3 regions of the Paenibacillus sp. LK1 genome follow, and region 3 is predicted to be linked to each of the others. Evidence: predicted binding sites of a transcription regulator. Region 3 holds the regulator's gene; each other region holds the start of a gene.
What was found. Region 3 encodes NrdR, which represses ribonucleotide reductase genes. Its sites were predicted from a motif close to AACACNATATATNGTGTT; they were not measured.
Positions count from the first base shown of each region.

Region 1: the regulator NrdR is predicted to act here: its motif matches at 3,263-3,280, upstream of nrdI (class Ib ribonucleoside-diphosphate reductase assembly flavoprotein NrdI).
Region 2: the regulator NrdR is predicted to act here: its motif matches at 7,403-7,420, upstream of CS562_RS16865 (anaerobic ribonucleoside triphosphate reductase).

Region 1 is NZ_PEII01000005.1:215,432-226,353, reverse strand. It holds gene nrdF (class 1b ribonucleoside-diphosphate reductase subunit beta) at 1-749, opposite strand, end outside; gene nrdE (class 1b ribonucleoside-diphosphate reductase subunit alpha) at 792-2,876, opposite strand; gene nrdI (class Ib ribonucleoside-diphosphate reductase assembly flavoprotein NrdI) at 2,863-3,222, opposite strand; gene CS562_RS13215 (helix-turn-helix domain-containing protein) at 3,507-5,117, shown strand; gene CS562_RS13210 (ABC transporter substrate-binding protein) at 5,219-6,301, shown strand; gene CS562_RS13205 (response regulator transcription factor) at 6,435-7,163, shown strand; gene CS562_RS13200 (sensor histidine kinase) at 7,192-8,037, shown strand; gene CS562_RS13195 (response regulator) at 8,034-8,687, shown strand; gene CS562_RS13190 (right-handed parallel beta-helix repeat-containing protein) at 8,880-10,244, shown strand; gene CS562_RS13185 (nitrous oxide reductase accessory protein NosL) at 10,241-10,816, shown strand; gene CS562_RS13180 (ABC transporter permease) at 10,843-10,922, shown strand, end outside.
Region 2 is NZ_PEII01000007.1:120,282-131,203, reverse strand. It holds gene CS562_RS16890 (GGDEF domain-containing protein) at 46-1,173, shown strand; gene CS562_RS16885 (aldo/keto reductase family protein) at 1,305-2,243, opposite strand; gene CS562_RS16880 (cellulase family glycosylhydrolase) at 2,449-4,095, opposite strand; gene CS562_RS16875 (LacI family DNA-binding transcriptional regulator) at 4,399-5,412, shown strand; gene CS562_RS16870 (hybrid sensor histidine kinase/response regulator) at 5,462-7,102, opposite strand; gene CS562_RS16865 (anaerobic ribonucleoside triphosphate reductase) at 7,476-9,437, shown strand; gene nrdG (anaerobic ribonucleoside-triphosphate reductase activating protein) at 9,434-9,943, shown strand; cobalamin riboswitch at 10,198-10,395, shown strand; gene metE (5-methyltetrahydropteroyltriglutamate--homocysteine S-methyltransferase) at 10,616-10,922, shown strand, end outside.
Region 3 is NZ_PEII01000003.1:24,393-35,314, forward strand. It holds gene CS562_RS07055 (hypothetical protein) at 1-442, shown strand, start outside; gene CS562_RS07060 (hypothetical protein) at 456-695, opposite strand; gene CS562_RS07070 (hypothetical protein) at 1,172-1,546, opposite strand; gene CS562_RS07075 (hypothetical protein) at 1,587-1,868, opposite strand; gene CS562_RS07080 (hypothetical protein) at 1,846-2,052, opposite strand; gene CS562_RS07085 (hypothetical protein) at 2,202-3,137, opposite strand; gene CS562_RS07090 (hypothetical protein) at 3,406-3,882, opposite strand; gene CS562_RS07095 (helix-turn-helix domain-containing protein) at 4,064-4,324, shown strand; gene CS562_RS07100 (helix-turn-helix domain-containing protein) at 4,465-5,007, shown strand; gene CS562_RS07105 (helix-turn-helix domain-containing protein) at 5,272-6,054, shown strand; gene CS562_RS32855 (hypothetical protein) at 6,348-6,509, shown strand; gene CS562_RS07110 (hypothetical protein) at 6,576-6,839, opposite strand; gene nrdR (transcriptional regulator NrdR) at 7,664-8,131, opposite strand; gene CS562_RS07125 (alpha/beta-type small acid-soluble spore protein) at 8,247-8,468, shown strand; gene CS562_RS07130 (lytic transglycosylase domain-containing protein) at 8,576-9,139, opposite strand; gene coaE (dephospho-CoA kinase) at 9,136-9,732, opposite strand; gene CS562_RS07140 (manganese efflux pump) at 9,742-10,515, opposite strand; gene mutM (DNA-formamidopyrimidine glycosylase) at 10,670-10,922, opposite strand, start outside.

The DNA of each region.
Region 1 (10,922 bases), on a different contig from region 3:
TCTGTCAAATGAATGGGCGTATATAATTCCTTCGTATATTGCAATTCATTCTGATGAAGAAGCTGTACTAGATCAACCAAACCTTGATACACATCGTTCCGCTGCGTTTCATCAAAGCTTGCGTATATTTCCTGGGCCAATACCCCCACATATACACCGTGAATACTTTCATCCCGCAGAATCAGATCAATGATCTCACCACTGCATGTGAGTTTGCCTTGTCCGGCTAAATAGAGTGGATAGAAAAATCCACTGTAGAACAAATAACTTTCCAAAAGAACGGATGCAGCCATTGCCATATACAGATCTTTTGAAGTTTCAATATTCATGTAATACTGACGTATAATCGTCGCTTTGGTTTGCAGATATGGATTTTCTTCCACCCATTTAAATACACTGTCAATTTCTTCGGTTGATGCCAATGTGGTGAAAATACTACTGTATGATTTCGCATGAATTTGTTCCATCATCGCCATAAAACTAAGTACGGCTTTGCGTTGCAGTCCATCGACATGCTCCATAATCTGCGGCATACCTACACCACCCTGGATCGTATCCAGAAGGGTTAAGCCGCCCAAGACTTTCATATAAGCGTCTTTTTCTATATCACTGAGCATGCCCCAGGTCATTTTATCATCGGATAAAGGAATCTCATCATCGGTCCAAAATTGCATAATATTCTGATTCCAGAACATCAGTGTGAAATCATCATCCGCTCGATTCCAGTTCACAGCTTGAATTGCCGGCATGGTATATCAAACTCCAATCGTAATACCCTAAAGGGAAATTATTTATATTGAACAAGCAATGCATTCTTCCATCGTCAGCTTGTTAGTTCTTGTATAATATAGAGATTTCAACCCTTTATGAGCAGCATACAGGTAGCAACGAGCCAATTCTCGCGTGGATACATCACTGTTGACATGAAGAATGGTTGAGATGCCTTGGTCCACATGTGGCTGAATCTCCGCAATCAAATCAATCACCTTGAATTGATCCATTTGATACGCTGATTTGTAATAGAAGACATTATCCTTTTGCAAATAGGGCATTGGATAATACGTCGTTGAATTGGCATAGGTCCGAGTCTCAATCTGTTCTACGATCGGCATCACACTGGAAGTTGCGTTTTGGATATAAGAGATGCTGGCTGTTGGAGCAATAGCCATGCGATAGGCATGATAGAGACCATTTTTCATCACTTTAGACTTAAGCTGGTTCCAATCCTCGGGAGACGGAACAGCAATGCCGTTAAACAATTCTTGTACTTTCAATGTCGTGGGACGGTAATCCGTAGTCACATAACGATCAAAATATACCCCAGTCGCATAATCCGAATGCTCAAATCCATAGAAGCGTTGACCCGTTTGCTCTGCAAACTCCATACTTTTCTCCAGAGAATGATAATTCATGGTCATAAAGAAGGTACGTACAAAATCCTTGGCCTCCGAGCTTTCATAAGCAATCCTGTTTTTGGCTAAGTAACCGTGCAGGTTCATGGCACCCAAACCAACGGAATGCATTTCGGAATTGGCTTTTGCCACACCAGGAGCATTAGCAACATGCGTCATGTCGCTGACGGAGGTCAGTGCGATCATGCCCTCATGAACGGATTCCTTGATCTTGCCACTCTCCATAACATTAACAATATTGAGGGAGGCCAGGTTGCAGCTGATATCTTTGCGGATAATATCCGGTTGACCATAATCTGTAATTTCAGAAGTTTCCTGGAGTTGGAAAATCTCTGTGCAGAGGTTGGACATTTTGACTTGTCCTACGTTTTTCAAGGCATGTGCTTGATTGGCATTGGTTTTATTAATGATGTAGGGATAGCCGGATTCAAGTTGAGTCATTGCTATTTTAGTTAGCATATCCCGTGCGCTCATCGATTTTTTCTTCTTCACCCTGTCGTCAGCCAGCAAGGTATCATACATTACGTCCAGATCCATATCATCCAAATGTGTTTCATACGCCTTATAGACACTATAAGGTGCGAAGAGGTACAGGGGCTCATTATCTTGAGCCAGCTTATAGAAACGATTAGGGACAATAAGTCCGATAGAGAGAGTTTTCAGCCGGATTTTCTCATCCGCATTAATCTTTTTGCTATCCAGCAGTTCCATAACGTCCCAACCGAAAATATTATAGTATGCTGCACCAGAACCTTTACGTTGACCCATCTGATCGGCGTAGGAGAAGCCGTCTTCCATCAGCTTCAGAACAGGAGTAATGCCTTTTGCAGCACCTTCAACACCTTTAATGACTTCACCACGAGCACGTAACTTCGACAGGTTGACAGCCACTCCGCCACCGATTTTGGATAACTGCATACAAGTGTTTAGTACATAGTTTATGGAGTTCAGTGAATCGTCCATTTCAAGCAGGAAGCAGGAAACGAGTTCACCGCGCCGACTTTTTCCCGCATTCAGAAAGGTGGGGGTTGCGGGTTGAAGGCGCTGCTCCATCATAGAACGAGACAGCAAACAAGCCGTATCAAAGTGTCCTCGACCCAGATGAAGAGCTACGGCTGCTACCCGATCCGAATATTGCTCAAGGTATGTTTTACGGTCATAGGTTCTCAATGCATAATCAGTATAGAACTTGGACGCTGCCATATAGGAAGGAAAGTTATATCCATAGCCACGCGTAATTTCAAATACGGTTCTAACTTGGTCAGCTGTATAGGAAGCATAGAAATCTTCGTAATAATCATGATCAATCATGAATTTGACTTGATCATCAATGTTGGCAAACGCCATGCTTTTATTTTTGATTTCTTTCATAAACTCCTCTACAGCCTCTTTATCCTTATGTAACTGGAAGAAGCCATCAGAGTCACGCTTTAGCAGCATGTTATTTAATTCAATATGTCGCAATGCGGCTCACCTCCTGTTCAAAATACTCCACGTCTTTCTTGGAACCTGATAATTCAAATTTACTGATAACCGGGACGTTATAAGATGCAGAGATCAAATCTGCACTTTTGGCAAAACGCTCACCCCAGTTACGGTTACCGCTGGCGGCCACGCCAATCAGGTATTTAGAGTTTTTTTGCAAAAAAGAAGACACCTTATCAGGTATCTGTCCAAAACCTGTTGTATATGTCACAAGTACGTACGGTTCATCAATCGTCATTTGATTCTGAATCTGAACAGCCGGCAGTTGAAGCTTGGAAATAAACCTCTTAACATTCCCGGTTATCGAATCATACACAATTAGCACTATCATATCCTCCTTGACAAATGAAAGGTGATCAAATACAAACACTATATATAGATCTATTTCTTAATTTTATATCAATATATAGCTTTGTCAAATGCATATTGGTATCAATTTTGTGAAAAACCTGATGAATGGGCTCTATTACTAGGTTTAAAAAATTTGTGGCTTAGTAGATATCCATATTCGAAGACACGATATTTGGTGCATGAGAGAATTATGATTGACATTGAGAATTGTTATCATTTAGAATTCTGAAGAAGATTCGAAAAGAGGGATGCGCTACGATGACACAATTACAACAAAATCACCCACAGGGTGAAGGACAGACAGCAGCAGATCTCGCATGGTATGGATTAAAGAACGTATTCAAGGATTCGGTCGACAAGGCCTATCGCTTGGTATACGAAGAAACACCAGATCATGTCATTCTTGTTGCTGCAAATCGTCACGGCAAAATCGTCATTGATGGTATACCGCATCCTTTCGTACCTAATAGTGCCCATTTTGTATTACCAGGCCAACGGGTCGAGACCGTTTACTTAACGGATGGAGAGCAGATCGTGTACCGGATTCATATCGGCATCATTCCATATGGTGGACAGAAGGTGTCCTCTGAGTGTTTGTTAACGGAGCTTGGTGGGTCAATCACGGTTCCAGATGCACAGGTGCAGCAACTTTGCGGAAAAATCGTCAATTACTGGCATACGGGTGATTCAACAGATCGTTTCGCAAGCCAAGCGGGTCTCCAGGACCTGCTGCATCTGCTGTTCAAAAAGCAGAACCAACACGAGAACGCACTCGAGAGAGCACGGGAATACATGCTGCATCACTATCAGGATACAATCACAGTCGAGAACCTGGCCGATGAGGCGGGCATGAGCCGCTATTATTTCATGAGATCATTCAAAGAGAAATTCGATCAGAGTTCGATGGACTATCTGGCAGAGATTCGTACCAACGAGGCCAAACGTCTGATGGAAGAAGGACAACCACTGAAGGACATTGCTCTATTGGCAGGTTTCAAGGACCAACACTATTTCAGCAGCCAATTCAAAAAGCAGGTCGGATTACCGCCTCGTACATATATGGCAAACAGGAAATGTAAAACAGCTGCGTACAGCTGGCCCAATATTGGGCATTTGCTGACCCTGCAAATCATCCCCTTCGCAGCGCCCATTGATCAGTTTTGGACAGATGATTACCGCCGGAAATATCGTTATGATGTCAAGGTAGCACTCAGCCACGACTATGATTTCAACCTCAAAGCATTGATGCGGGCCAGGCCAGACCGGATTGTTGCATTGGACGAGATGATCCCCGAAGAGGAGAAAGAGAAGCTGCGGCACATCGCACCGGTGTTGTTTCTAAGTTGGCACGGAGAAGATTGGCGGCAACATTTGCGGCGAACGGCCTGTTTTGTGGATCGGGAGAATGAAAGTGAAAGATGGCTTCTTGGATATGAGGAAAAGGTGGAAACGGTTCTTCATCATATTCCTGATTCGTTTCAACAAGGTAAGCTAATCGCACTAAGTGTGTCTCCCCGGGGCATTCAAATCTGGGGAAGAAGAGCAGGAACCGTATTTTATGACGATTTGAAGATTGCCGCGGCTTCGGGTGTGGATCAGATCGAATTTACCAGATATGTGGAAGCCGAACAGATTGCTGCATTCGATGCGGACGTCATCATCGTTAGTGTTATGAAGGACCATCATTCCCAGATGTTGTGGGAGAGGCTTCAACATGCGGAAAGCTGGAAGCAGCTGCATGCCGTACGAAACCGGCACGTATATCTAACACAGGGAGGCCATTGGTTAAGCGAACCGATCCTGGAACATACAGCCAATCGGCATGAACTTCTGCTTCAGGAAGTAAACTTGCTATTTAGTGCCCAGTAATGGGCGAAAGTAGACATCTTCTTCTATTTTCTTCGCTGAGGAACATCTGTATAATCATCATGTGATAATCATTCTCAATACAGAAATGCGGAGGGGAACTCATGTCTCAGACAGAAAATAATGATCTCTTTAGAAGAGATCGTTCAAAAAAAGCTACACACGGAAGGAAACGCGGAATTGCAGGATTGATGCTCCTGCTGTTGGTTCTTTCACTTATGATTGTTGCCTGCGGAAATAAAACAAATACAGCAGGGGAGCAAGCCACAACAGAAACGACCAAGACAAACGCAAGCGCAGCGACTCAAACTGCCGAAGAGCCTCAGACTCAGGTCATCGAACATGCCATGGGAAAAACGGAAGTTCCGCTGCATCCAAAACGTGTTGCCGTATTTGGTCTTGAGGATCTTACATTGTCCCTGGGCGTACCGATGGTCTATGCATACGACTTTGATGGCTACTACTTGGATGACCAACTGAAAGCATTGAAGATCCCGCTCGCTGGAAATGCGGATTTCAATCCGAATCTGGAAGCCATTCTGGCAACCCAGCCCGATCTTATCGTGGTTCAGCGAAACGCCATTGACGACAAAGCGTATGAGGAACTGAGCAAGATTGCGCCAACCATTGCCTATTCACCGGATGATTGGGAGAAAACCATTGTGGAAATAGGCAAGGCAACGGGTCTGGAAGATAAAGCACAAGAGGTGCTTCAGGCGAACACTGACAAACTGAAACAGGCCAAGGAAGATATCATTTCGGCAGTGGGCCCGGACAAAACAGTTGTCTTCATGCGTCCATCGGACAAGGATCTGCAGGTGTTCTTCCCGAGCTTCGCTCCACTCATTTACACTGAATTGGGATTAAATCCAGATGAAAGCGTTGCAGCATTCCAAAAGGATACTAAGGACGATTGGGGAGTCACGACATCTCTGGAGAAGCTGCCCTCCATTGGAGCTGATTATGTGTTTGCCATCTACGGAGGATCGATTAGCACGAAAGAAGAATTCAATGAGAACAGTGCCGTTGCAACGGAAGTCGAGAAACTTCATGTTTGGAAAACGATGCCTGCTGTGAAGGCTAATCATGTGTTCAAAGTGTCTGCCAGACATTGGATGATGTCCGGCCCAATTGCAGATGGCAAGGTTGCCGACGATGTGGTAGCAGCCGTCACTGGCAAGAAATAAGCCTGAACATAATCGTTCATACATTGTCTACAATTCAGAGATAGATTATTAAAGGCATGGCTCTATGGAGTCATGCCTTTTGAGTACGTTGAAGGTATGCTGATTACATATCACAAAGATTTGGAGGTAAGACATGAACGGGACCCTGCAGCAAAATAGAATATTGATTGTAGATGATGATAAACGGGTCCGTGGACTTCTTCGAAAGTATTTGGAGAAAGAACAATTTATCGTTGAGGAGGCTTCGCTGGGCTGGCAAGCCTTAAGCAAGCTTCATCATGACTCGTATGCCATGATCATTCTGGATTGGATTCTCCCCGATATTAAGGGGATTGAAATATGCCAATATCTACGGACCAACTTAAGCATACCCGTCATGTTTCTGACAGCCAAGTCAGAAGAGGGAAATCGGCTTGAAGCTTTCAAAGCCGGAGCGGATGACTTTGTCATGAAACCGTTCAGTCCGAGGGAAGTTGTGCTGCGCATCAAAACCATGATGGCTCGTTATAACGGATTAATCAAACCTGCGCCTAAGGACCATTCAGCAAGCGAGGTGTTGATCTCCTCTATTTTAATCAATCCTACGTCCCGAAGAGTCACAGTAGAAGACGAGGAGATTCATATGACTCCCAAAGAATTTGATTTGCTATATCATCTGGCGACACACGCGGAAATCGCATTCTCCAGGCAGGATTTGCTGAGAATTGTTTGGAAAGTGGAGCATGAGGAAGATCTGGATTATCGAACCGTAGATACCCATGTGAAACGGTTGCGTGACAAACTATCCGAGCATGTGCCGAATCGGGAAGATCTGATTCACACCCTGTGGGGGTTCGGTTATATTCTTCGTTTACCTCACTGATTCTTATCTTGCAGTTCAGGAGGGGAATATGTCTTATAAACAAATCAAGTGGATGATCTTGCTCATTCCCACCTTAACGGTTGGTCTCTGGGAATATGTACGACATCAGTTTCTACTCCCCTATATATCAATGAATTTGGGCAACTGGCTTACGCCTGTCATTGTATATGTTGTGAGTATAACGTTGTTAACTCGGCTGTTTCTTATCCTGGAACGTATTCAAAAAGAACTGGAGCATGAGCGTGCTGCCAAAATTGCGCTTGAATCCCGTGAAAAGCTGGCCAAGGAACTTCATGATGGAATCGCCCAATCTCTTTTCTTGTTATCGGTGAAAGTGGGGCGTTTGGAGGAACAAGCCAAGCAGGATCAACAGCTGGACGATGTGTATTCGATCAAGAAAACGGTCCATGAAGTCAATCGTTATGTGCGTCAGGCCATTGCCGATTTACGTTATGATCCTAACGTTGACAATACCTTCACTATAAACGAATCGGTCACACTACTTGGCCAAATTCGAAGAATTGCCAAAGATGTCCCCGTCCAAATCGAACTGGATTGGAGCATCCCGGATGATGCATTTACTGACAAAGAGAAAGTAGAACTTCTCGCTTGTATTCGGGAAGCTCTCTTTAATATTCAAAAGCATGCATCTGCTTCACAAGGATGGATTCAGGGGAACGGGCACAAGAAGTGCTGGAATATCACGATTCGAGATAATGGAAAAGGATTTGAGATGAATCCCTTTGAACGAAAGGATCGATATGGACTGAAAATCATGAGAGAGCGGATGAATGAACTGAACTTTACCATGCAATTCCGAAGGGAGCAGCAGCTTACTGTTGTCGAATTTTCAAAGGATGGTGAGATGTTATGAGCCATACTCGCGTACTTGTGGTAGACGATCACGCTCATGCAAGAGAAGCCATATGTGAAATTTTATCCATGGATCCCGGCTTCGAAGTGATTGGCGTCGTATCGGACGGTCAACAAGCGGTTGATTATACAGAACAGTGGCTTCCCGATCTAATCCTCATGGACATTCAAATGCCCATTATGAACGGTCTTGAAGCAACACAGCGGATCAAATTGGCCTTTCCTTATGTGAAAATTGTTATGATTACCGTCTCGGATGATGTACTCCACCTACTGGAAGCGTTGAAGCGGGGAGCTCAGGGTTATCTGCTCAAAAATCTGGAACCGTCCATGTGGCTGGAATATCTTCATTCCATTGTTACAGAAGAGGCTCCATTGAGCCGCGAGGTGGCTTACCAAATCCTGAAGGATGTCTCACTCACGGAGAAAAAAGAACCTGATGTTCCGCTAACGACAAGAGAAAAGGATATTCTGTATGGCGTGGCTGCAGGATGGACCAACAAAGAAATCGCTGTGAATTTTACAATTTCAGAGTATACGGTCAAGAATCATTTGAAAAACATTTTGCAAAAACTACAGGTTCAAAATCGTGTTCAACTGACACGTTATGCATTGGAGCAAGGGCTTATTACAGACCACAATCGTCTGTAATAAGCTTTTTTTACTATATCGGAGCGTTCTTTCTGTTTTTATGTATAAGTGGATGTCACTTTATTTGCTTTTCACCACAATGAACTCACAATTTGGACACAAAAGGTCCAACTCTATAGCCAGCTTGAGCTATATGGTAAAAATTTGTTTTTATGTACACTATGAGCAGTGTGTTTCATGAAGGAGGTTATGATGTTTCGCGAACGGATTGTCCTGAGCATGTTGCTGTTTATTGGGATACTATCGATCCCGCTCTCTTACCCGTTTGACACTGCAAACGCTGCTCCTGAAACCAAAGATGCTATTCCACTCCAGTCCATCATTGATGGTTCTAGCCCTGGAGAAGTGCTTGTGCTTGAGCCGGGTATTTATTCTGGTCCCGTAAGTATAGACAAGAATATATCTATTCGGGGGGACTCCTCCGTAACGTTATTGAATACGGAAGCTGAATCCACGATCACCATTCGTTCAGATGGAGTGACATTGCAGGGTTTCACGGTTCAACACTTAACAAACGAACCCACTGCAGCGATTCAGGTTGAAGGAGATCGTGTAGAGATCACGGGCCTGGATATTCAGAGTCAAAGTTTTGGAATCGTGCTGCGGGGTTCTGTCGATGGGCTCATACATAGCAATACCATTTCATGGGCTGGTCCGGAGTCTGCTTCCAGTGGTCAAAAGGGGAATGGCATTGATCTCTACAATTCCCATCGTACCCACATCGAAGACAACAAAATTACGGGTATGCGGGATGGTATCTATCTGGAGAACAGTCGCAATCTTACGGTGAAGGCTAACACCCTGTTACATACCAGGTATGGCATTCATTGTATGTATATCGATGGCTCCTCTGTTGTGGACAATGTGGGAGAGAACAACAGTACCGGAGCCATGGTCATGGGCGTCAAGAATACGGTTGTATCGGGAAATTCCTTTCGCAAACAGAACGAAAATGTGCATTCACAAGGGATTTTGTTGTATGACGTACAGCAATCCTCGGTTCATAACAATGTCGTGGAAGGTAATCGTGTTGGCATGAACATTGCTGAATCCTCAGGAAATGAAATTCGCGGCAATGTGGTGCTCCGGAATTTCATTGGAATTCAGCTCGTGCTTGCGGAGGATAATCAGTTTACCAGAAACCAATTTGTTTCGAATGTGATTGAAGCTTCAGCGATGGACAGCCGGAACAATGAGATGATGGAAAACTACTGGGATTCCTTTCAAGGTCTTGACCTGAACAAGGATGGAATTAGTGAATTGTCCTATGGGATTAATCCTTTTTATGAGCAAGTGGTCAACCGAAATTCGGCCTATCAGCTTTTCTTTCAATCTCCAGGCATGATCTTTATGAGCAACTTGTTTACGGAAGGTAAGGCAGAGTGGACAAGCGACAGATCGCCATTAATGAGTATGGAAGCGGAATCACAGACGACGAAGTCAGGTACACAAGGTTCACAAGCGATCAAAGAGACAACTGGGGTTTGGATCGTCGGATGCATTCTGCTGGGCATGGCCACTTTTATTATGATCAATATGGGGGTATTACGAAAATGAGAATGAAAACACATTGGAAAACAGTCATGGTACTTCTCTTTGGGGTGCTGTTATTAACAGCTTGCGGAAAAAAATACGAGGCATTGCCTATTAATGAAGACGTGGATATCTGTGCCATTTGCAAAATGCAGGTGAAAGATGATGCTTATGCCACGCAGCTTACCACGAAAGACGGTAAAAATTATAAATTTGATGACATTGGTTGTATGCACCAGTGGAAAGAAGAGAACGGAACAGATAACATCGGGATGGATTTTGTTCGTGATTATAATGACAAGGAATGGATTGAGTACAGCAAAGCCACGTATGTATATGACGCTTCACTGCGTACACCGATGGCTTACGGGATCCTCAATTTCAAGGATAAACCATCTGCCGAAGCATTTGTTGCCGAGCAGGGTGTAGGAACGATCATGACCGCTGAAGACCTCGCCTCCCACGACTGGAAACAAAACACAGAGACGATGGATATGATGGGTGAGCATGGGCATTCCGAAGAGGGAATGAGTGAAGGCGTACATCAAGAAACACATGGGGAAAGTGAATCAACGGAAGATTCAGGCCATAAGTAAATTTCCAATGAAGATGGTGATGCATGATGGGAGATATGTTACAAGTCGTTCGACGAGAAATGAAAATGGGATTTCGCAACCCCTGGTCATATTCATTTTTGATTCT
Region 2 (10,922 bases), on a different contig from region 3:
TTTTCAGCTAAAATATAGTAATGTGCGCTAAAGGAGGGATGCTTGTTGCTAAGCACGTTTTTCGTCAATCTCTGTGTCATGATCACGTTCATGTATGTGTCCGGAATCATAGCCAAATTCTATCGTATCCGCGTTCCCTTTCCCTCGATGCGTGTTCAGATGATCGGTGGTCTGCTGTTCGGGATCTACGGAACGGTACTGATGAACTATTCCTTTCCTTTAAATGAAACTACCATTGTAGATTTACGTCATTTGGCTATTGTCACAGCAGCCGTATATTTAGGAGGACTGGCTTCGGTCATCTCAGGACTTGTCATTTCCATCCTGCGTATTATCATGTTTGGAATGTCATCCGCTGCCATCGATGCAGCATTCGTCATGACGATCATCGGACTGTCCGGTGTATATTTTGCCTATGCTCCCTGGTCCCGATTAACCAAAATTATTACCATGAACCTGCTGGGTATGACGCTGATCTTTGTGATCCTAATGCTAAATACAACCAGCATGAACTCACTATTGAAAGTATATCCTTTACAGATGACCATTTCTTTTGTCGGTGGAATCTTTATTTATTTCATCGCAGAATTCATTAATAAATCGAATGAGATGTTGTTTCTGCTCGAACGCAAAGCGACCACCGATCATCTTACCAACCTCAGTAATCGCAGACAATTTGAGAAATCACTTGAATTTGAACTAGAACGGGCACGTGAGTACAAACAAAAACTATCGCTGCTAGTCATCGACATCGACCGGTTCAAAAAAGTAAATGACACTTTCGGTCATACTTCAGGTGATGCGGTTCTAAAACAACTCGGACAATTGCTCATTGAGCATGCCCGCTCAGCAGATATCGTCTCTCGGAACGGAGGCGAGGAATTCGCTATACTATTGCTCGATTGTGGTCATCACCAAGCCATGGCCATTGCCGAGTCCATCAGACAATCGGTTGAGAAGTACCATTTCGCGCTGCCTGATGGCAATACGATCCGGCTAACTATCTCTATCGGGGTCGCTGTTTTTCCAGATCACTGTGACGACCGGGATGATAACGATTTCTTTGAACAGGCAGACCGTGCATTATATGAAGCCAAGAATACGGGCCGGAACCGGGTATGTGCCATTCCGTTGCGTTCCAGGTCGCTCTCCAGCGGCCAAAGCTCATTCTAATCTCATACTCAAAAAGGGATGTCCCCATAGCCTACAGGCTAGCCAGGACATCCCTTTCTTATCTCACATTTTGCATCCTTCGAATCAACTCGCTTATGGGTACAAGAACAACCTGTGGAGTTGAGTTTGCCTTAAGCTAAGATTTGTTCGATTTCTTCAACGATGGCAGCATCCAGCTTCACTCCGGAAGCGGCTGCGTTCTCTTTCACCTGTTCAGGACGGCTTGCTCCAACAAGCGCACTGGACACGTTATTCTGGCGCAGAATCCACGCCAGAGCCAATTGGCCGACTTTCAGGTCCAGTTTGTCTGCCACTTCAATTAACTGGCGAACCTTGCCGATCCGGTCAGCGTTAATCTTCCCTTCATCCCATCCCAGCTTCGCTGCCCGGCTGTTCTCGGGAATATCGGACACCGAAGTGTATTTCCCGGTCAACAATCCTTGTGCCAGCGGGGAGTAGACAACTTGTCCAATTCCTTTGCGCTCACCCAACGGGATGATTTCACTTTCGATGTAGCGGTCAAACATGTTGTACACCGGCTGGTTCACCACGATATGATCAAGCAACAGGCGATCAGCGGTACCCAACGCAGCTTCCATTTGTGCCGCGGTCCATTGACTAACACCTACGTAGAGCACCTTGCCTTGGCGCACCAGATCGTCAAGTGCTCGCAGTGTCTCTTCAATCGGTGTTTCGGTATGATAGCGATGGCAATAATATATGTCTACATAATCAACACCCAGCCGTTGCAAGCTGGCTTCGCATTGTTCCTTAATATGTTTACGGGATAACCCTTGGTCATTTGGACCGTCACCCATTTTACCAAATACCTTGGTTGCAAGGACATAGGAATCGCGGGAATACGCTTTCAACGTCTGCCCCAGCAGTTCTTCTGCTGCACCCCGCTCGTACACATTGGCTGTATCAAAAAAGTTGATACCTTCATCGAATGCGGCTTCAATTGATTTCACCGCGTTTTCACGTTCCACATATCCTCCATATGTCAGCCAGCTTCCCAGGCTAATCTCGCTTACTTTCAGTCCGCTTCCACCTAATCTACGGTATTCCATTGAATGCACATCCTCCTCTAAACTGATTAATGATGAAGTTCCCTTTCTATTGTATCGTATTCGGCTCGGATTAAAAGGGCTTTGGAGCAGAATTTGGGAAATAGATAGGGTTGAATATGAAAAGCTCCGCTAAATAGCGGAGCCACGATACAAGTCACTATGTTACGGTTACTTCATATTATTTATGACTGGGCGCTAGTTTGTCTTAGTTAGCTGTTACGATAAATTGTTCCCATGCTCCGCCCACAGCGTTACGATTGGCATACAGCACGCCTCCGTTATTCAGATCCGCACTGACATATTTACCGTTCGCCACGGATTTGAAGGCAACCAGTCCTCCGCCCAATTCTTCTCGGGTAAACTTCTCCCATGTGGATGGGTATGTGGCCGAGGCGATCAAACGCCCGCCATTATTCAGATCGGCTTGCACATATTTAATATTGCTCATCGACAGCAAAGATACCGTACCATCCGAATTCTGGATGATTTTGAACCTTTCCCAATGTCCGGCAGTATCCCGATTGGCTACCAGCGCATCTGCACCGCCATTCTCTGCGCTGACAAAAGTGCCATTGGCGTTGGCTTTCAGATTGGACCATGTCTCTGTAAAGGAAGCCGTTCCCGTATGTTTCTTGACCACATTCTGGAACGAGGTATTAGAGGCAAAGTTCGCCGTAGTGAACTTGCTCCATTTTGAAGCAATTGTTGCCGCGCTGTCGGTATTCAGGTTCGGCGCCGGGTCGTTGTTATTATTGTAATAGCCCCAAGTTCCGCCCCCTTTGACCTTATAACTCCAGTTCGTCCATGAAGCATTCAGTGCATTCAGACCGGATAGCCACTTCTCGGTCAGATCATCCTGACCAAACGAGAACTCGCCCGCTAACACCGGAACGTTCCAATTCTTCTGATAGGACGCCATATCTTTCAGCCAGCGATCCATCTCCGAATTGGTCAAATCCCAGTTGTTATAATCCGTGAATTGATAGTGGTGCGTCTGATACATCACATTCGTCCACCCATAAGTCGTTGGTGGAGAAGCTGCCCACCAGTCGAAGAATGCCGCGATGATGATCATGTGATCGGCATCCTTGGCACGGACGGCTTTGTACATCCGGTCATAGAAATCCATCTTTTGCTTGATTTGAGCAGCATTTTCACCCGTTCCCATGGTCACAAGAGGTTCATTGAGCAAGTCGTACGCAGCAACGGTTGGATTGCCTTTGTAACGTGTTGCCATCCGTTCCCAGATCTGAATAGTCCAGTTCTGGTATGTAGAATTGGTCCACAGTTGGTTGGAATTTTCCTGCCCGCAGGAATGCCATGGACAAGCTGCTCCCGGTGCACCGTGCAGATCGAGAATGACATACAGGTTCCGTTTGCCCGCTTCATCAATCAGCCAATCCAGTTTGCGGAACGTAACCGAATCAGGCTTCATGACACCGCTGGTGTTCATAAAATCCTCCCAATAGATCGGCACACGCACAACGTTCATGCCCCAGTTCTTGATGTTATCCAGATCACCAGCCTGAATCCAGGTGTCCTGATATCCATTGATCAGACTCTGTGCACCCGATTCCCCAAAACGATTCGTCAACGTGCGACGCAGCGTGTACTCATCTACCGCTCCAGAGGGCGTCATCCATTCTTCCTGCAGCAGCCAGCCACCCAAATTTGTTCCACGCAGATTTACCACATTGCCTGTTCCCGAATTATTGCGGACAACCGTCCCGTTAGCCTTCAGGAAATCCCCTGATCCAAAAGCCGCACTGGCCTTCGGTGAACCTACGGCCGAAGCCAGCAGGCCCAGCAGCAGACAGCTGCACAACAGCATGATAGTGCTCTTCTTCAACATGTTGACGCCTCCCTTAAATGGTCATATCTTGAGGTATGACTGAACCAGGATGCAGCACTCACGACGGGTAACGATAATGCTATATAAACAGCGGGTATACGGAGGGTACGATCCATGGATGTCCGCTATTTATCACAAGTGAAGGGGTGGTGAAATCGATTACATTTTATTGAATATTAAACTCTTTATCTCTCCACTATCCCCAATTATTGTTTCAAACGGTTATAACTTGTAATCGTTTTCAATTGGAATTATAATGAATTTGAATTAATTGTCAATCACTTATTTGGAGTTGTGAAGAATATGGATGTCAAAATCATTGATGTAGCTGCCATTGCAGGTGTGTCCCCGGCAACCGTATCGCGGGTCATTAATCAGCACAGCAAAGTAAGCACCAAGACCAAAGATAAGGTGATGCGCGCCATAGAGCAACTGGGGTATCACCCCAACGCAGCAGCCAAGAATCTTCGTTCACAGAGAACCATGACGATTGGCGTCATCGTTCCGGATATTAACAACTCCTATTATGCCGAAATTATTAAAGGCATTGAGAACATCGCCTACGCTCGCCATTACAAGGTCATTATATGTGATGCCCATAACCTGAAAGAGCGAGAAGTCGATTATCTTAATTTGTTACTCGATCGGACCATTGACGGTGTCATCATTATCACTCCCATGCTGGCGGATGAGGAATTATTCCAGCTTGCAGATAAGGGGTATCGTATTGGCATCGTTGGTAAATACATTGAACATGATCAGATCCCGTGTATATATACAGACAACGTGAAATTTTCCCAGGAAGTTGTTCAGCATCTCGTTGAGGCCGGACATCGGAATATCGTTTTCCTAAACGGTTATCCTGAAGCGATCGACAGCTATGAACGGCTAGAAGGCTACTTGAAGGCCCTGCGCAATCATCAGATTCCGTTCCGTCCCGAACTGATCGAGAATGGGAACTTCAATGAGGAAGGTGGGTACGAGGCCATCAAAAGATTGTTTAACAAAGGCCTGTCCTTCTCCGCTGTATATGCAGCAAATGATGAGATGGCGCTAGGTGTATACAAAGCATGTACGGAATACGGAATACGTATTCCCGAGCAATTGGCTATCGTAGGTGTAGATAACAATCGAATCAGTAAATACATCCATCCTACGCTAAGTTCGGTGAACCAGCCCAAGTATACGATGGGGGCTATTCTTATGGAGAAGATGATTGATACGATGAATACGAATGAATTTCAGGATAAACGTGTATTTAAAGTCGACTCGGAGCTGCTTGTTCGAGCTTCATCTTCCTTCAAAATAACAACATAAAAGCGCACCTGTGACAGGTGCGCCTAGTTTAATATATTTTCTCATGTTCTTAATGCACAATGATGCTTAACGCATTCAACAACTCAGCCTGCTTCACCGGCTTGGTCAGGACCGCATCGAAGACTTCCGCTTCATGCGGATCGATATGCATACCATACGGAATCAGAACAATGACCGGTGAATCTGTAACCAGGCGCTTCAGCTTGTGTACAAAATCCACAGCACCGCCCTCCAGAAGTCCCATATCCACAACGGCCACGTCAGGCTTAAAGCCATCCTGTATCCAGTCGTACGCTTCTGTCGTAACCGAGGTCATATGCACATCCATCTCCCATCTGCGCATCAGGGACGAGGCCCCTTGCAGAATGTCAGGGTCCTTGGCAAGCAGCACCTTTTTGCCCTTCAGTCGATGCTGTATATTGGCAAGCTGAGGCAGTTCCCAATGTCTGCGGAGCGGTAGGCAGATCTCGAATTCTGTCTCCTTGTCTCCCATGCCATGCACCTGAATACGGCCATTCATAAGGATGGCGAGGTTTTGGCTGACCGCCAGTCCGAGATTGGTTCCAACCAGCTTCTGTGTACTTATATTTCCGTCCAAATTGTTAATTACTCTAAGCTTATTGTCCGAAGACAACATGCGTCCGGTGTATTTCACTTGGAGTTGAAGGATACCCTCATCCTCTGCATCTCCACCATCTACGGTTGCCGTAATCAATACCGAGCCTGTCCGTGTTGAATCTATAGCATACTGAATGACATGGGCCAATAGTTGCCCGATCTTGATTTCATCCCCGACAAAAACCTGGGACACATTCAGATCAAGGTTCAATCCCAGCTCAATGTTCTTGCTCAGCGCCAGTCCCGCATAGAGATAAACGGTGTTCTCAATCGTCGCTACCAGATCAAATGGATCATCATGTACGACCGTTTTGCCTGCGTCATTGACGTTATTAAAACTCATCATGTTATTCAACAGGGAAAGCAGAATGTTACCGCTGGTTTCAATCATATTCACATATTCTGTCTGCTCGTCCGACATATCCGGTGTACGCATCAGGTCGGTTAATCCCAGAATGCCGTTCAGGGGATTACGAATCTCGTGGCTCATCAGCGACAGCATCTGCGTCTTGGTCATCGCCTCAGACTCCGCACGTTCCTTCTCTGCCTGCAATTGCTCTTGTAATTGCTCCGAATCATTCAGCTTCTGTTCCTGAACTTGAAGCGTATCTTCCAGATCCACCACATACCCGAGAAAAACGGCCATGGCTTGCAGTGTTTTCATATCCGTTTCACTGATCACATAATCAGGATCATCCATCAGACAGATCGTACCGAACGTTTCCCCGGACCTCCGCATGATGGGAATCCCCACAAAGAAACGATTGCCCAGTCCGCTTGTTACGTCCATTGATTTCGTTAGAGGATGTTCACATGTATCCGTGATGATCAGACTGCTGCCCTTATCTCTTAAAACCAGGCTGCAATATGAAGCTTCAAATGGAAGTTCACTACCTTTGGCGATCAACTCTTCCTCACGGTTAAAAGCCTCGATAATAACATTGGTCACGCCATCATTCGTGGCAACGAAGATGGTGTTTACCTTTAAGATTCCGCTTAATACGTCAACAATATGGGACGCGGCTTCCTGTATATTTTCATAGAAGCCCCTTGTAATGCTTACCGTTCCCATGACTCACCCCTCTTGTCTTAGCTGCATTTCAAATCCGTATTCCACAGTATGATTCAATCGATTAACGAGGGTTCAAATATTCCGAAACAGCTGTCACAAACTATTCATATATGAAGTTTTCTATCCTTTTTTTCAAGCATCGTCAACTGAACTTGCACAGTAAATAGAAATTATACGCTTACCCTCCAGCTTTGAAAACCTTTATCACTCAGGGCTATAAATCATGACAGTCGACCAGCCTCTCCCATGTGATCATTATCACACCTAAATAACAATATATAGTTTATAAATGGATAAAGAAACTCTACATGTAGTGTTCAATGAATGGACATTATCCCATACATTTCAATTTTATTATTTAGGAGGAACTGATATGAACATGCTTGAGTATGCCTCTCCACCGGCATCCGATCTGCTATCTGACCTGGGAAGACGAATTATTGGTGCTGAAGATGCCGATACGCTGAGGGAGAATGCCAATCTGAACGGAGACTCATTCAGCGGCAAGATGAGCAGGCTCGGTTCGGAGACCGCCAAGTGGCATGCTTTGCGTCATGTGCTGCCTAAGGGCCTCGCTACAGCTGTGGAGAACGGCGATCTGTATGTACACGATCTGGATCAGTATGCCCTTGGTACGACCAACTGTATCTTTATTCCGTTTGACCGGCTGCTGGCCTCCGGATTCAATACCGGCAACGGTTCGGTTCGTACACCACAGACAATCATGTCTGCCATGGCACTGGTGGCCATTATTTTTCAATCCCAACAGAACAGCCAGTACGGCGGGGTATCCGCCAATAAAATCGACTGGGATCTCGCACCTTATGTGAAGCGTTCGTTCCGTAAGCATTACCGGAAGGGACAACGGCTGTTTGGGGAAATCACCCCAATTGAGGATGAGCAACTTCATCTGGATAGCGATGAAGCAAAGGAGAAGTGTCCTCGAGCCTTTGCCTTTGCCTGTGAAGAAACGGAACTGGAGACCGAACAGGCCGCCGAATCCCTGATCCATAATCTGAACACCATGAGCAGTCGTGCTGGGGGACAGATTCCGTTCACTTCGCTGAACTACGGACTGTGCACTTCAGCCGAAGGTCGACTCGTGTCTCGATCTTTGCTGGAAGCGACCATTCGGGGACTGGGTAACGGAGAAACTCCCGTGTTCCCACAACATATTTTCCAGTGCAAGCATGGAATTAACCAATCTGAAGGAGAGCCGAATTATGATTTGTTCCGGCTTGCTGTGACCTGCTCCTCACGGCGCATGTATCCGAACTTTGTCAATGTGGATGCTTCCTTCAACCTGCCCTATTATCAACCGGAAGATCCCGATACGATCATTGCGACGATGGGATGCCGGACACGTACACTGGCTGATCGCTTCGGACGCAATCGTCAGAGCGGCAAAGGGAACCTGTCTTTTAATACCATCAATCTGGTCAAGCTCGGCATTCGATACGGGATCTGCCAGGGAGCAAGAGCCATTGCTGACCGGGCTGGCTTCTATACTGCGCTGGAATCGGTCATGCACAATGCTACGGACGGTCTGCTACACAGGTATCGAATTCAGATGAACCAACCTGCCAAAGCATCGGACTTCATGATGCGGGAAGGAGTATGGGAAGGCGGTGAACATTTGGCTCCGAATGAACCGGTGGCCGATCTGTTGAAACATGGTACGTTATCCCTTGGTTTTATCGGACTTGCAGAATGTATGACCGCTCTATATGGCCGTCACCATGGACAAGACCTCCATGTACATCGAGAAGCCTTGAATATCATTCGTACGATGAGAGAGTTCTGCGACCGGGTGAGTGAGCAGCATAACCTGAATATCACCTTGTTCGCTACGCCCGCTGAGGGCCTATCCGGCAAATTCACCAAGATCGATCGAGAGCGATACGGCAGCATAGCAGGGGTCAACGACAGGGAATACTACACCAATTCATTTCACATTCCGGTCTATCATTCGCTTCATGCCTATCGCAAGATTGAACTGGAAGCTCCCTTCCACTCCCTATGTAATGCCGGAGCGATCTCATATGTCGAACTCGACGGGAATGTACGGGCCAATACCGCCGCTTTCCAACGAATCGTTCAATACGCGCTTGCCCAGGACATCGGGTATTTCTCCATTAATCACCCGATTGACCGTTGTCCGTCCTGTGGCTATGAGGGCGTTATTGGAGATGTATGTCCCGGATGTGAGGCTCATGAAAACCATGTGCATTTCCAGCGACTGCGCCGGGTTACGGGATATCTGACCGGTGACTATAAAGTGCGCTTCAATGGCGCGAAGCAGGCCGAAGTGAGAGACCGGGTGAAACATCGGTGAATCTGTATGGTTACATCCCGGAATCAGTGAATGAGGGGCCTGGCCTGCGTGCCGTGTTGTTCATCAGCGGATGCCGCCACGCTTGTCCGGGCTGTTTCAGTCCCGGCTCATGGAGCTTCCGGGCAGGCGAACCCTTTACGGAGAAGAGGCAGCAGCAGATTTTGCATGAAGTGACCTCACATCCCTTGCTGGAAGGGGTAACGTTATGCGGAGGTGATCCTTTTTTCTCTGCCGCAGAATGCGCCTCCTGGGTTCGGCAGCTTCGGGCTGCTCGACCTGATCTGACTGTATGGGCCTACACGGGGTTTGTGTATGAGGAACTGATTACAGACCCGTCGCGGGCGGAGTTATCCCGGCTATGCGACGTCATTATCGATGGGCCTTATATCGCAGCTGAGCGTGATGTGTCTCTTCCTTTTCGCGGCAGTCGTAATCAGCGCATCGTTAATGTGGGTGCAACAATGGCAGACCAGACAATCGTTACCATGCAGTTAGATGCATGGTAACGTTTTTTTATTTAGGGGAATCAAGCATAGCGTGGGCGATGATTTGCTTCATTTTAAGGAGCCAAATCTGCCATTAAATCAAGGTTTAATAGAACATTATTTTATTTCCGATCGGATTAATGATATATGTTGCAAGCCCGTTGGTTATCGTCTATGATTGGTAGCAGAAGAGCAAGTATACGACGATTGCATCATGATACAATCTATCATCTATGCTTGGTCGCCAATTTCATAGCCGGAGATGTGTACGCACATTTCTGCACACGGAAACAGGTGCCGACCGCGCTACATGCGTGGTCAGGCTTAAAAGGGAAGCACGGTGTAAGTCCGTCGCGGTCCCGCCACTGTATACGGGGAGTCTATGCATATAATCCACTGGTGCAACCACCGGGAAGGAATGCATATGGCCATGATCCGCAAGCCAGGAGACCTGCCTGTTTCGACAGCATCGCATGACCTACGGAAGATAGGGAGGTGTTAGAGCAGCCGCTACAACTACTTATAGCAGGTGTTCTTTCCCATTCTATCTTTGTGCACAGTCGTCATTCATGATGCCTGTTTCTCGGGTTATGGAATCGGAAGGAATGCCTTTTTTTGATGCTTTCAAAAGAAGCACACCACAATAGCTTCAACTTGATGGGTTCACTTATTATAAATGAGGAGGAATTTTACATGTCGCAATCACAGCAACAACAGCCACAAGTACTGACAGGCAACCTCGGTTACCCCCGCATCGGTGCGGGACGCGAATGGAAAAAAGCACTGGAGTCCTTCTGGGCTGGCCGGATCGATGAATCTACGCTTCATCAGGAGCTAACCACGCTTCGGTTGCAGGATCTGAAGAAACAGCAGGCACAGCAGCTCGATCTGATTCCTGTAGGCGACTTCTCCTACTATGATCATATTCTTGACGTATCCGCGATGTTTGGCGTCGTTCCTGAGCGCTTTAACCATTCAGGCGGACCCGTATCCGTATCTA
Region 3 (10,922 bases):
ACAAACATTTATAGATACCATCCCTGAAGATATTTCCTCAGATATCAAAAATATCGAAAACGAAATAGAGAATGACCCAGAAACTAAGGCTCACTTTCAACCAATACTAGACAGTATGGAGGAAGTATTATCTTCTCAGGTTGGAGCAGAAATTGATTTTAGTAAAACAGGTTTCAATAAAACTAGTATAAATATATTCATGTATATTCTCGTACTATTATTTCAAATCTATGTACCTAATTGGTTAATACCAGATCCAACCGATGATCTAGTGGACGAAACCAAGCGACATAATGCCGTTATAGAGCAACACAGCAAGGAACAGGTTGAGATAAGTAGAGAGATGTTAGAGGTACAAAAAGAACAGCTCAGGATTAGCAAAGAAAAATCGGATTCAGATAAGTCTAAACATAAAACACAAACAAAAAAGGACTCTAAATGAGTCCTCTTATTTATTATCCAATCAATTTTACTATCTGTGCTGCAATCTTATCTGTTACTTCACTATGTGGTTCATTCGTGTACTTCCTCATGGCATCAGTCAGATAGACCGCCATCTCATATTTCTCCTTGTGTCCATGCTTCTCGTACAGCCTTCCACTATGTACCGTGTTATCACCATGCAATGTAAAATCGGCATCGAATCCGTTTGTAAATGTACTTGTTACTGTTGCGCTTGTTACTTTAATAATCATCATTGCACCTCTTTCTTTTATGATTATAATATTATTATTTTATAATTACAATCCATATATTTATTGTTGTTTAACTATAGTCCACTTATTTCATTCATCAATTGATTGAAGTCAACTTCATAATCTTTACTGGAGTCCAACTCCCTCAACCTCTTTTTGAATCTTCGAATCTTTTTCAACTCGTCCATAGCGATTGATCTGTCATCAATAAACTGATTTCTATCTGTTAAGATAAATGTAACTTCCTTACACTTCCTATCTAGTTTACACTTGGCTGCTTTCAAACGATCTTGAAACCTGATTCTGTCACCTTTAAATCTTCTTGTTGTATTCTTAGTCTTGTATGTTCGATAAGGTACAACAATAAGTTTTAGTTCCATAATCTCATCAAATAGTGTAACCATCACCTTATGATTCCTAAGCAGAAGTGATAAGAGAGTCCAACAACCATCACTACATAAATAACGCCCATCCAATTATTCTTTATTTTTGTCATTGATGATGTTCTCCACAAGATCATTGATCATTCCAAGCCTATCATCTACCTTGTACACATCAAGTAGTATGCTGTCGAATATGTTTTTCATAGCTACATCATTTTTATTACTACGATCAATACCAATAGATTCAGACAATGCGGAGTTGATTGGCTTATACCGATCTGATGTTAACCTTGTTTTATCCACTTGAATTGCGAGAATCAGATTTGACAATGGTTCTTTGCAATACTTATCTACAAATTCACGCATTGCAAAGTATCTCTTTTCTGTCCAATACTTCTTATCCTCTACTGACAACTCTTCATAATCGGCAATATACTTGCTGTTGTTCGAATTGAACGTGTATTCCATTGATATCATCCTTTCATATTAGGTGTAGGCAATTGTTTGTTCACAGATTTAACTCACCATTGGAGAATATTTCGACAAATACATTAAAATCAGTAATTTTAAATTTGGAAACCTCAACTTGATTATCAAAATCGATTTCCCATTCAAAACATCTGATCACCACAAGATAGTCCTGATCCCTCATGTACTTGACCAATACCTTACCCTGTTCCAGTTCATATTCTGTAGCATACAGGTACTCTACATCAGGATTTTTTAACTCATAACTATACATCGCAATTTTCACACGTTCATGGGCTTCATAGTACTCTTTCTCTTCCATATTCGACCTCCTTTTCAACGCTGCCTTTATTGATTACTATTAACAATTTTTCAGCTAGTGCAACAAGCGAATCAGTGAAGATAATTAATATAGTCGTGTTGTGTATGAATGGTGGCAAATACTTAATCACTAGTTCAAGGGTGGACAGGACAATGTTGTTAAGCAGGATTAAAAGTTTGTTCATGATTACCTCCTCTTTCCCAACTTAATGGGAATGTATATATTAGTTGTTAGGTGAATTGTCCGAATACAATGTTTCTCATTACAATACACTGTTGCATTGTTCAAATATCTGGTTCTTCGCAATAAGTTGCGAATGAAAGTGTCATTTCATCAAGTATGTGAGATAGATTTAAAATGCTCGTATTCTCTTAACTTTTTAATCGCTAACCTCGCTAGATTCTCCTTTTTATCCATGAAGATTAATTCAATATTGGAGTTTTCCAGACGTTGGTGTAGGTTTAAGATGTCGGCCTTACTTTGTTGTGCAATTTTACCCACACTTTTTAATTGATTTATGAACGCCATATCTGAAAGATACAGCCATACCTTAGCAAGATTTTTACTCTCTATGTAATCTAATGCAAGATTAACAGAAGCAATTTGAAGGTATTGAGGTTTACTAGAATGATTCTTCTGTTCCTCAGTTAATTCAATAACATGATCTACTTTACCCACATCTTTGTGTTGCACTATATAGGAAAGATATCCATGGTATCCAGAACAATAAATCTCTATGGCTTCTATTGCTGGTATTCTGTATTGATCCTTTGCCGATTTAAAATCAACATGGTAAATGAAATTTTTAACATCATCATTTTTTATGGATTTAATCTTGTCCCATTCTTTTTGAATATCATGAAAAGAGACATTGTTTTTAATGATGTACTTAATCGGGTTATGATAATCAAACACCAACTTAACGTTATTTAATGCTAGAAGCATCTGTCTCACTCGATGGATAAGATTTTTGTACTTAACTGAAAATCTAGTGTAATCAATATCCATGTTTAAAGCTTCACAGTTTAACTTGCTATCAATGGTAATAAGTGCATCTTCAATGTTTAATAATTGAAGTTTACTAAGGCATCCAATCAATGCATAAAGACTAGCCAAATGTCTTCTTTCGTATAAAAGCTTTGGTGCATGACTTGGATTGAGACTTGAAGCCAAGACGGTTTTATTATCAGGAGATGCAATTACATATGAGTATGTATTGTTGTCAGCACCTACAAAAGCCTTGTACATGTACTTATCATTTAAATTCATTCAACTTCCTCCAATTTGTAATTAAAATAGCGATAAATAGCAAGATCAAATATGTTATACTATCATTCATATATATTGCTCTTTCTTCATCTGGGGAGATGGTATTTACAGAGAGAGCAATATATATGATTTAAAACGTTGTTACATGAATTTTTACATTACTATGTTGCTTGTTCGAGTACGATGTTTATGTATTAAGTAAATCTTTGGTGAACTATTCTCCTCGAAGAGATCTAACTTGTGCCTGTCACGTCGTGCTTGCACGACTTTATTTAAAATAAAGTATTTGCATAGCTCTGTTCAAATGAATAGTGCTATCATTTTGTTTTAACTTGACCAGTTCTCTAATGTCGATGTTCCATTCTCTGATACGCTCCAAATGTACAAGAACAACGCTATGCTTAAAGTATTCTTTCAATGCTTGAAGTGGATTAAGTAAGTACATGTCAAGGAATGATTCATCAGACATTGGATTGAAAAGAAGTTGCTCTTCTCTCATTCTATGAACAAGGTCGAATACCTCAAGTGCAGATGGGTCATAGTTAATACGCATCATAAATTGGGTGCGGAGCTCCTCAGTGACCAAGATTGATTTAATATCGGCAATCAATTGAATAGCCTTTTTGTTTACATTGCAATCTGTGAAGAGTTCTTCAAACGTCCAAGTAAATTGGGAAGAAGTTGTCATTGTAGTTTGCTCCTCTGCTTGTGGATTTGTGGATGGTTTGTTGTTCATGAGTGTCATATGTATTGTCTCCTTTTGATTTGGATTGAGTTGTGCTTAACTTGATAATCTTATTATATATCGAATTTCGTTAAATGTAAATAGTTAATCTAAATTAATTTATCATTTTTCGATAATCTATATTTAATAAGTAACGTGTGTTACAATGGTAACTATAGTAACTACATAATGAGGTGTTGAGTTGGCAAAGATCGAAATCAATTTAGATACAATTCTCGATGAGTTAAATATAAGCAAGAACAAACTCGCCGTTGAAGCCAAGTTACGACCGAATCTTATTACTGAAATGTCAGATGGTAAGACCAAAGCGATTAAACTTGAGACTCTTGGAACATTACTTGATACAATTAATCGAATTTCATTTGAGCAAGATGGACGAAGATATGATGTTGCAGACTTATTCAACTATACTCCAGATGTAATAAGAGTTCGTTTCAAGTGATTCTCTTGCATATCCACCAATACTCTGTTAAATTAAAAGTATCCATTTTGGATATCTAATTAAAACTAACTATGCAATTCGGATACTTTTAATCAGTATATATCCGTTTTGTTTATTTTTCAATAGGTGGAGGAATCATTTTGGATATTTTTTCTGCAAGACTGAAATTTACTAGAGAAAAATCAAAATTAAGTCAAAAAGAAGTGGCTGAAATGGTAGGTATGTCACCCCAAGGCTATGGTAAACTGGAGCTAGGAACCAGAGAACCAAAACTTGAAGTTTTAGCGATGTTTCCAAGCATTCTTAATGAAAGTACAGATTTTCTTTTAGGTGTGAGAGATTTTGATACAAAGGCTACCAGATATTATGATGAATACATTCATCTTGTTACCAAAATACAAATGACTATTAATCGTATCAACGAACTTAAAGAGGAAAAACTTTCTGCTGATCCAAACAGCGGAACTACTGGCATGTTCTTTGCATCGAATGATCACATTGTAAGAATCTATCTTGATGGTGTTAGTTCCGATGAAGACCGCAAAGAAAAAATAAAAAAAAGAATGCTTAGTTACTTGGAAACAATACCATATATATCTACTGAAACTTTTGACTATATAAACAAAAGAGCCAACGAAACGGTTGAAGCACTAATCAACGAACATAAGAAATTCAAAAGATAATTACGTACTTAACAACTTCATTCTCAAATCGTATAAGGCAAGTATAGTCCCTTCTCTGTTCTATGGAGTTGGGATTTTGTCGATTAATGAGATAAAATATGTCGAATCGTGATGAATTATGTATTAAAACTCTGGATGTAAACTGTTGTAAATTCAAATTTACAAAGCTATAATGATAATATATCTCCAGCAAGATTCAGTGTCAATCATTTTTGTAAATTTGAATTTACAACTTTACAATTTCAATTTACAGGAGGTGCCGTATTGCAAACTTTCTCTTTAAATAATCAACTTGGGAACCTTCTTAAAGAACTAAGAACGCAAAAAAAGTGGTCACTACGAAAAGCTGCTGAAGTATCAGGAGTTAGCCACACATATATAAATAATCTTGAAAAAGGAATTGCTGCTAATGTGTCTCCAGAGCAAATAAAAAAGTTGGCTAACGCTTACGGACACTCATACAATGTTTTAATGATATTAGCTGGATATAAAGATGAAACCGAACCAGTAAAATACAGTGAGTTGAGCAATGAAATGCAAGAAATCTTTGGAGAGGACTATTTTAGTACAGAGGAGTATTACGAATCTCTGAAGCATGTTGTAATTCACGAACCAGTTGAAGAATGGATAATACCTTCTGAACTTAATGTAAAAACATTTGGTGATCGGTTAAAGTTTTTAAGAGTGAAGGCCAATTTATCAATTAATCAGCTATCTAAGATTATTGTTGGTGAGCATATTAAAGCAGGATTCACTGTATTTAAAAAATATCCACCCTTTCTAATTGAATCAATAGAAAATGACGAAGAAGAACCAACTCTGTCTTTCATCATTGCGGTTAGCGATTATTTTGACGTTTCTGCCAATTGGTTGGTTGATGGAGAAGAAGATAAATTAAATGAGGATAAAAAAAGCTTAGATATAAATGAATACCGAATAGAGATGGAGAAACTCGCTAAAGAGATTATTCTCGATGAAACAATCAACAGATTACTTGATAAAAAAATTAATGAATCGAAAGTAAGTCTGAATGGTGAAAACTACTAAAAAAATAAGACCCTTTTGGGGTCTTTTTCCATTTACCATGGCAGGATAAATATCTTAAAATATAATACAGCGATTGCTGCAATAACAATTAAGCTGTTAATCAATATAGTTCGTATTTTTACTCTTTTCATCTTGTCATCCCCTGTTGTCCAACATAATACTACATGTGGTTCCTCAAAAATTGAGGAGCCATTTTCTATGTATACATTCTGTTACCCAAAGGGTAACAACTAACTCTAGCATACATAATCTAAGATAACATTACAATACATGTAATAAATTGGAGTTGTAACATGAAAAAGGGATCGTATGTTCTAATTATTGGTGACTCGTTAGCCTTGATAGGATTCGTTATGGAGAGGTTTGGAGTGGATTTGAAGTATGTTTACTCTGTACTTGTTACGGCTCTTATACTGTTGATTACGGCTGTATGGATGGCTGCTAAAGGTAAATGAGGGTTCTTCATATTGTAAAAAGCCTGTATTTATAGCAAACTTCTTCAATATGCAGAACCCAAATACCTATTCAATTGAATCCCTATCCCTTTTCAACCGTCTAATTTCGGTTAATTCCTTCCTAATCGCTAATACACGCTCAAGTGGTATTGCGGGGTTCTCAGCTTCTTTTACTAAGCGGGAGTATCGTAGGTTCAGTTCGATTAATTCCTTTTCAGCTACTCCCTTTGGGATAATTGGTTTGTGTACTACTTTGGGCTCCCTACCCTTTATTGCACGAGTACGTTTCAACTTCATTATCTGCTCAAACATGCTGTCTTCAGAGTGCATTGATTTCATTCCTTATTTCAGTGATGAGCTATATTATAACATAAACATTGTCAACGGATAGATTTGTCCAACGAGTAGCCCCCAAACTGAGGGTAACTGAGTTAGGTACGTGTTGTACCTAAGTTGACCCGTCAACCTTGGCGGTCGATATGGTTGACAGCGATCATATACAATTACTCGGACATATGATCATGTGTTTATTTAGTTTTCGGTTTCGGTGAAACGCCGAATCCGATACCTGAAAATTAAGGATTCCTCACAAACAAAATAAAAAGCCCTCTAAGGGGCTGTATTTGAGAAGTCAGGTTTCATATATCCAAATTGAGTCATCAAGTATCTCCAAACTGATTCCACCAGATCGGCTAGTCCATTCCACATTGTTTGATTGATTTCGCTGAAACTTGGGATGTACTTATAGAGTAAAATTGCTAATGCTGCGGTTCCAAGAATGAAGAGGTATTTAATTGCATCCAATCTAATTGCGTGTATTGTATTCATCTCCTTGATATTTATAGGGATATTATACCATGAGAAGACTGGAAAAAAAAGCCACGCTTTAGGCGTAGTTTCTAAATTGCTTTGTTATGTACTTTGGTAGTGTTTCTAGTAAGCGGGGTCTCCCAGCTGAGCTAAGGCCCCAAATTATGAATATAACAAGTTGTCCAAATCTGCAATGCTCCGCAGGCGACTCCTATATCATATAAAATACAGCTTTTGCTGTCAACAACTTTTTCTTGAAGCTAAAGTGATTGGAGAAGAACAACCTTTTTACTGGAACACACAGATGGTAACCCCAGAATGCTCTTCCCCTTTTACCCGTTTCACTAATCCGCGTTGTCATCTTTGGACAATAGGGATTTGAGTTCTTTCATAAACATATTGATGTCTTTGAATTGACGGTACACCGAAGCGAAGCGCACATAGGCTACTTCATCCACTGGAAATAGCTGTTCCATCAGTAGTTCGCCAATCTGACGGCTCTCTACTTCAGCATCGGCTGTATTTCGCAGAGACTTCTCTACCTCAGATACCATCATTTCAAGTGTCTCCACAGAGACCGGACGTTTCTCACAAGCCCGGATCAGGCCACGAAGAATCTTGTCACGGCTAAATTCCTCACGACTGCCGTCCTTCTTGATGACGATCAGCGGTGTTTCTTCCACCATTTCAAAAGTTGTAAATCGACGGCTACATTGCTCACACTCACGACGACGACGAATCGATTTCGATTCATTGGCCGGCCTTGAATCAAGCACCTTTGTGCCCAGATAGGCGCAATAAGGACATTTCAAATCAGATCACTTCCCATGTTTTACTTTTTACCAGAAATTGCCTACATGCATTTAGTTATGAAAATCGTATTGCCGACACATAATACTTTTACCAACCGCGAGGAGGTGAACAGCAATGGCACAAAGCAATGGTAACTCCAACAACCTGGTGGTAACTAAAGCTTCCGCAGCTCTCGAACAACTGAAATATGAAGTTGCTCAAGAACTCGGAATCAGCATCCCACAAGACGGATACCAAGGTAACATGACTTCTTACGAGAACGGTTCGATCGGTGGATACATCACGAAGCGTCTGGTAACAATTGCAGAACAGCAATTGGCAGGTCAATACCAATAATATCTGCATCGTAATACGGTACACAGAGGAGCATGGAGCGGCCGGTGAACAACCGGCCTGCTCGGTGCTTCTACTTATTTTAGACCATGAATCCAGATTGTATTAACTTAGAACGTATTATAGATCTTTACATACTGATTATAATAATAAATGACGCGTTGTACATAGTGCCGGGTTTCACCAAACGGAATATCTTTGACCGTCTCGAATGAACCATCCCATACGCCATCCCTTAGCCATGAGTTCACTTTACCTGGACCTGCATTGTAAGCAGCAATCATAGCCGCTTCATTCCCGTCAAATTGATCTGACAGGTTGCGTAGATACCAGGTACCCAGCTGAATATTCCTTTCAGGCTCGTGCTTCAATTCTTCCAGTGAGGTGCCCGGAATTTTGGCCTGCTCCATAATCCAGTTAGCAGTGTCAGGCATTAGCTGCATTAACCCGATGGCACCTCTCTTGGATTCCTTGCTTGTCTTGAAATTGGTCTCCACCTTGATGATGGAAGCGATGAGAAACGGATCAACCTCATAACTCTGAGACTGGGCACGAATCTCTTCCTTATAATGAATCGGATAGAACCATGACATCCAATTGGTATTCAGGAACAGCACCAATACAAAAGACACAAACATCAACAACAATACCCGTTTCTTACGCAGCAATCTCATATTAGGCCCTTACGATGCAAAAAAGAAATGAGTTGCTGCTCCGTCTCTGACCACAAGCCGCTGTTATCAATAACCACGTCAGCACGCTGCTTCTTATCTTCAATATCCATCTGCACGTCGATACGGGCGTCTGCCTGTTCCGCCGTCATTCCATCCCTGCTCATCAGTCGTTCCCGCTGCACTGATCTCGGAACGTAAACAACCATCACTTCTTCGAAGCCATCCTCCAGCCCTGACTCGTACAATAACGGAATATCCGATACGACCAGCTTGTCCGGATGTTCAAGCTCATACAGTGCAGCGCGCTCGCGCATCTCCTTGCGGATCGCAGGATGTGTAATCGCCTCAAGTGCCTTACGTTCCTCTGGATTCTGAAACACAATACTGCCAAGCTTTTTCCGATCCAGTGTTCCGTCCTCATTCAATATGGCTTGTCCGAAACGCTGTACAGCCGCAGCCAAAACGGGATGCCCGGGCAGCATTACTTCCCGGGCAATAACATCTGCATCAATGAGCAACGCTCCCTTACTGGCGAGAAAGGCGGACACGCTGCTTTTGCCTGTCGCGATCCCGCCGGTTAAGCCAATATTCATTATTTCACCTCACAACAACTTCATTATTCCCATAAACATTAATAAAAGCGCAGGTAATACAGATAATCTTCGCATCCACCGCAAAGCAGCAAAGCGTAATCCAACTTTCATGCCCAGAGACAGAAATGCCCCGCTGAACAACGCAATAACTAATGCTGTCCACAAAGTTGGGAATCCCAATAACGCTGCCCCTAACCCTGCACCGAAAGCATCCAGAGAAAGGGCTATACCAAGCCACATCGCTTCTTGGACGGATATACTGCCCGAGTTATCCATATCTGCCTTCGAGGGACTCCGCAGAATTTGTATAACTACACCCAGCTTCCGCAGCTCAAGTGTAAAGACCATTCGTTCCAGAGATCCTCCAGAAGCAGATGGCTCAAGTTCAAGCGCGAGCACCTGATTTCTGCCCTTCGGCTGAGCTTCTGGTGAGGCTTGCGTACTACTGCGGATTGTTCCTGCTCCTGTTCCCTCACCCACTCCATTGTCCGTTTCCAGCTGTTCCTTGCCCCGTTTTCGAATGAGTTGCAGCAACGACCATGCGCCAATACCGATCAGAATAACCGCTCCAACAATTGAAGCCACGTCCGGAGATACGACATGAGACAGCAGCACACCTACTTGCATCGATAATGCAATAACCAGACCCGAACAGATGGAAATGACGACAATGGATAACAGCGGAATTTTAGTCCTCCGCAGCCCATATGTAATCCCGACCCCAAAACCATCTAAACTAAGCGCCAAAGCAAGCGCCATTAATGAAATAAAATGATGCAGCACCCCGGATTCCTCCCCTGTGCGGAACTCGTTCCAACTGGCGGCTGCCAGTATGGGTATACGCCCGCTTATTTCTGCCATATCAGTATATGGAGGGAGGAATCCAAGGGTGCTACAATTTGACGATTTCGTTCATGCTACCAAACCCATCAACGATTTAGGGCAGCGGTTGACAGTTTGGACAGTAATGCGTTCCCCTACCGCCTACTACACTCTTCTCGATTAATGTGCCACACGTTGCACAGGGTTCAGACTTGCGTCCATATATTTTCAACTGATGCTGGAACATTCCCATCTCGCCCTGTCCATTGACATAGGACTTAATGGAGGAACCTCCTGCATCCACCGCATCCTGCAGCGTAACTACGATCGCTTCATGCAGCACGGTTAACTGGGCTTCGGTCAATGTC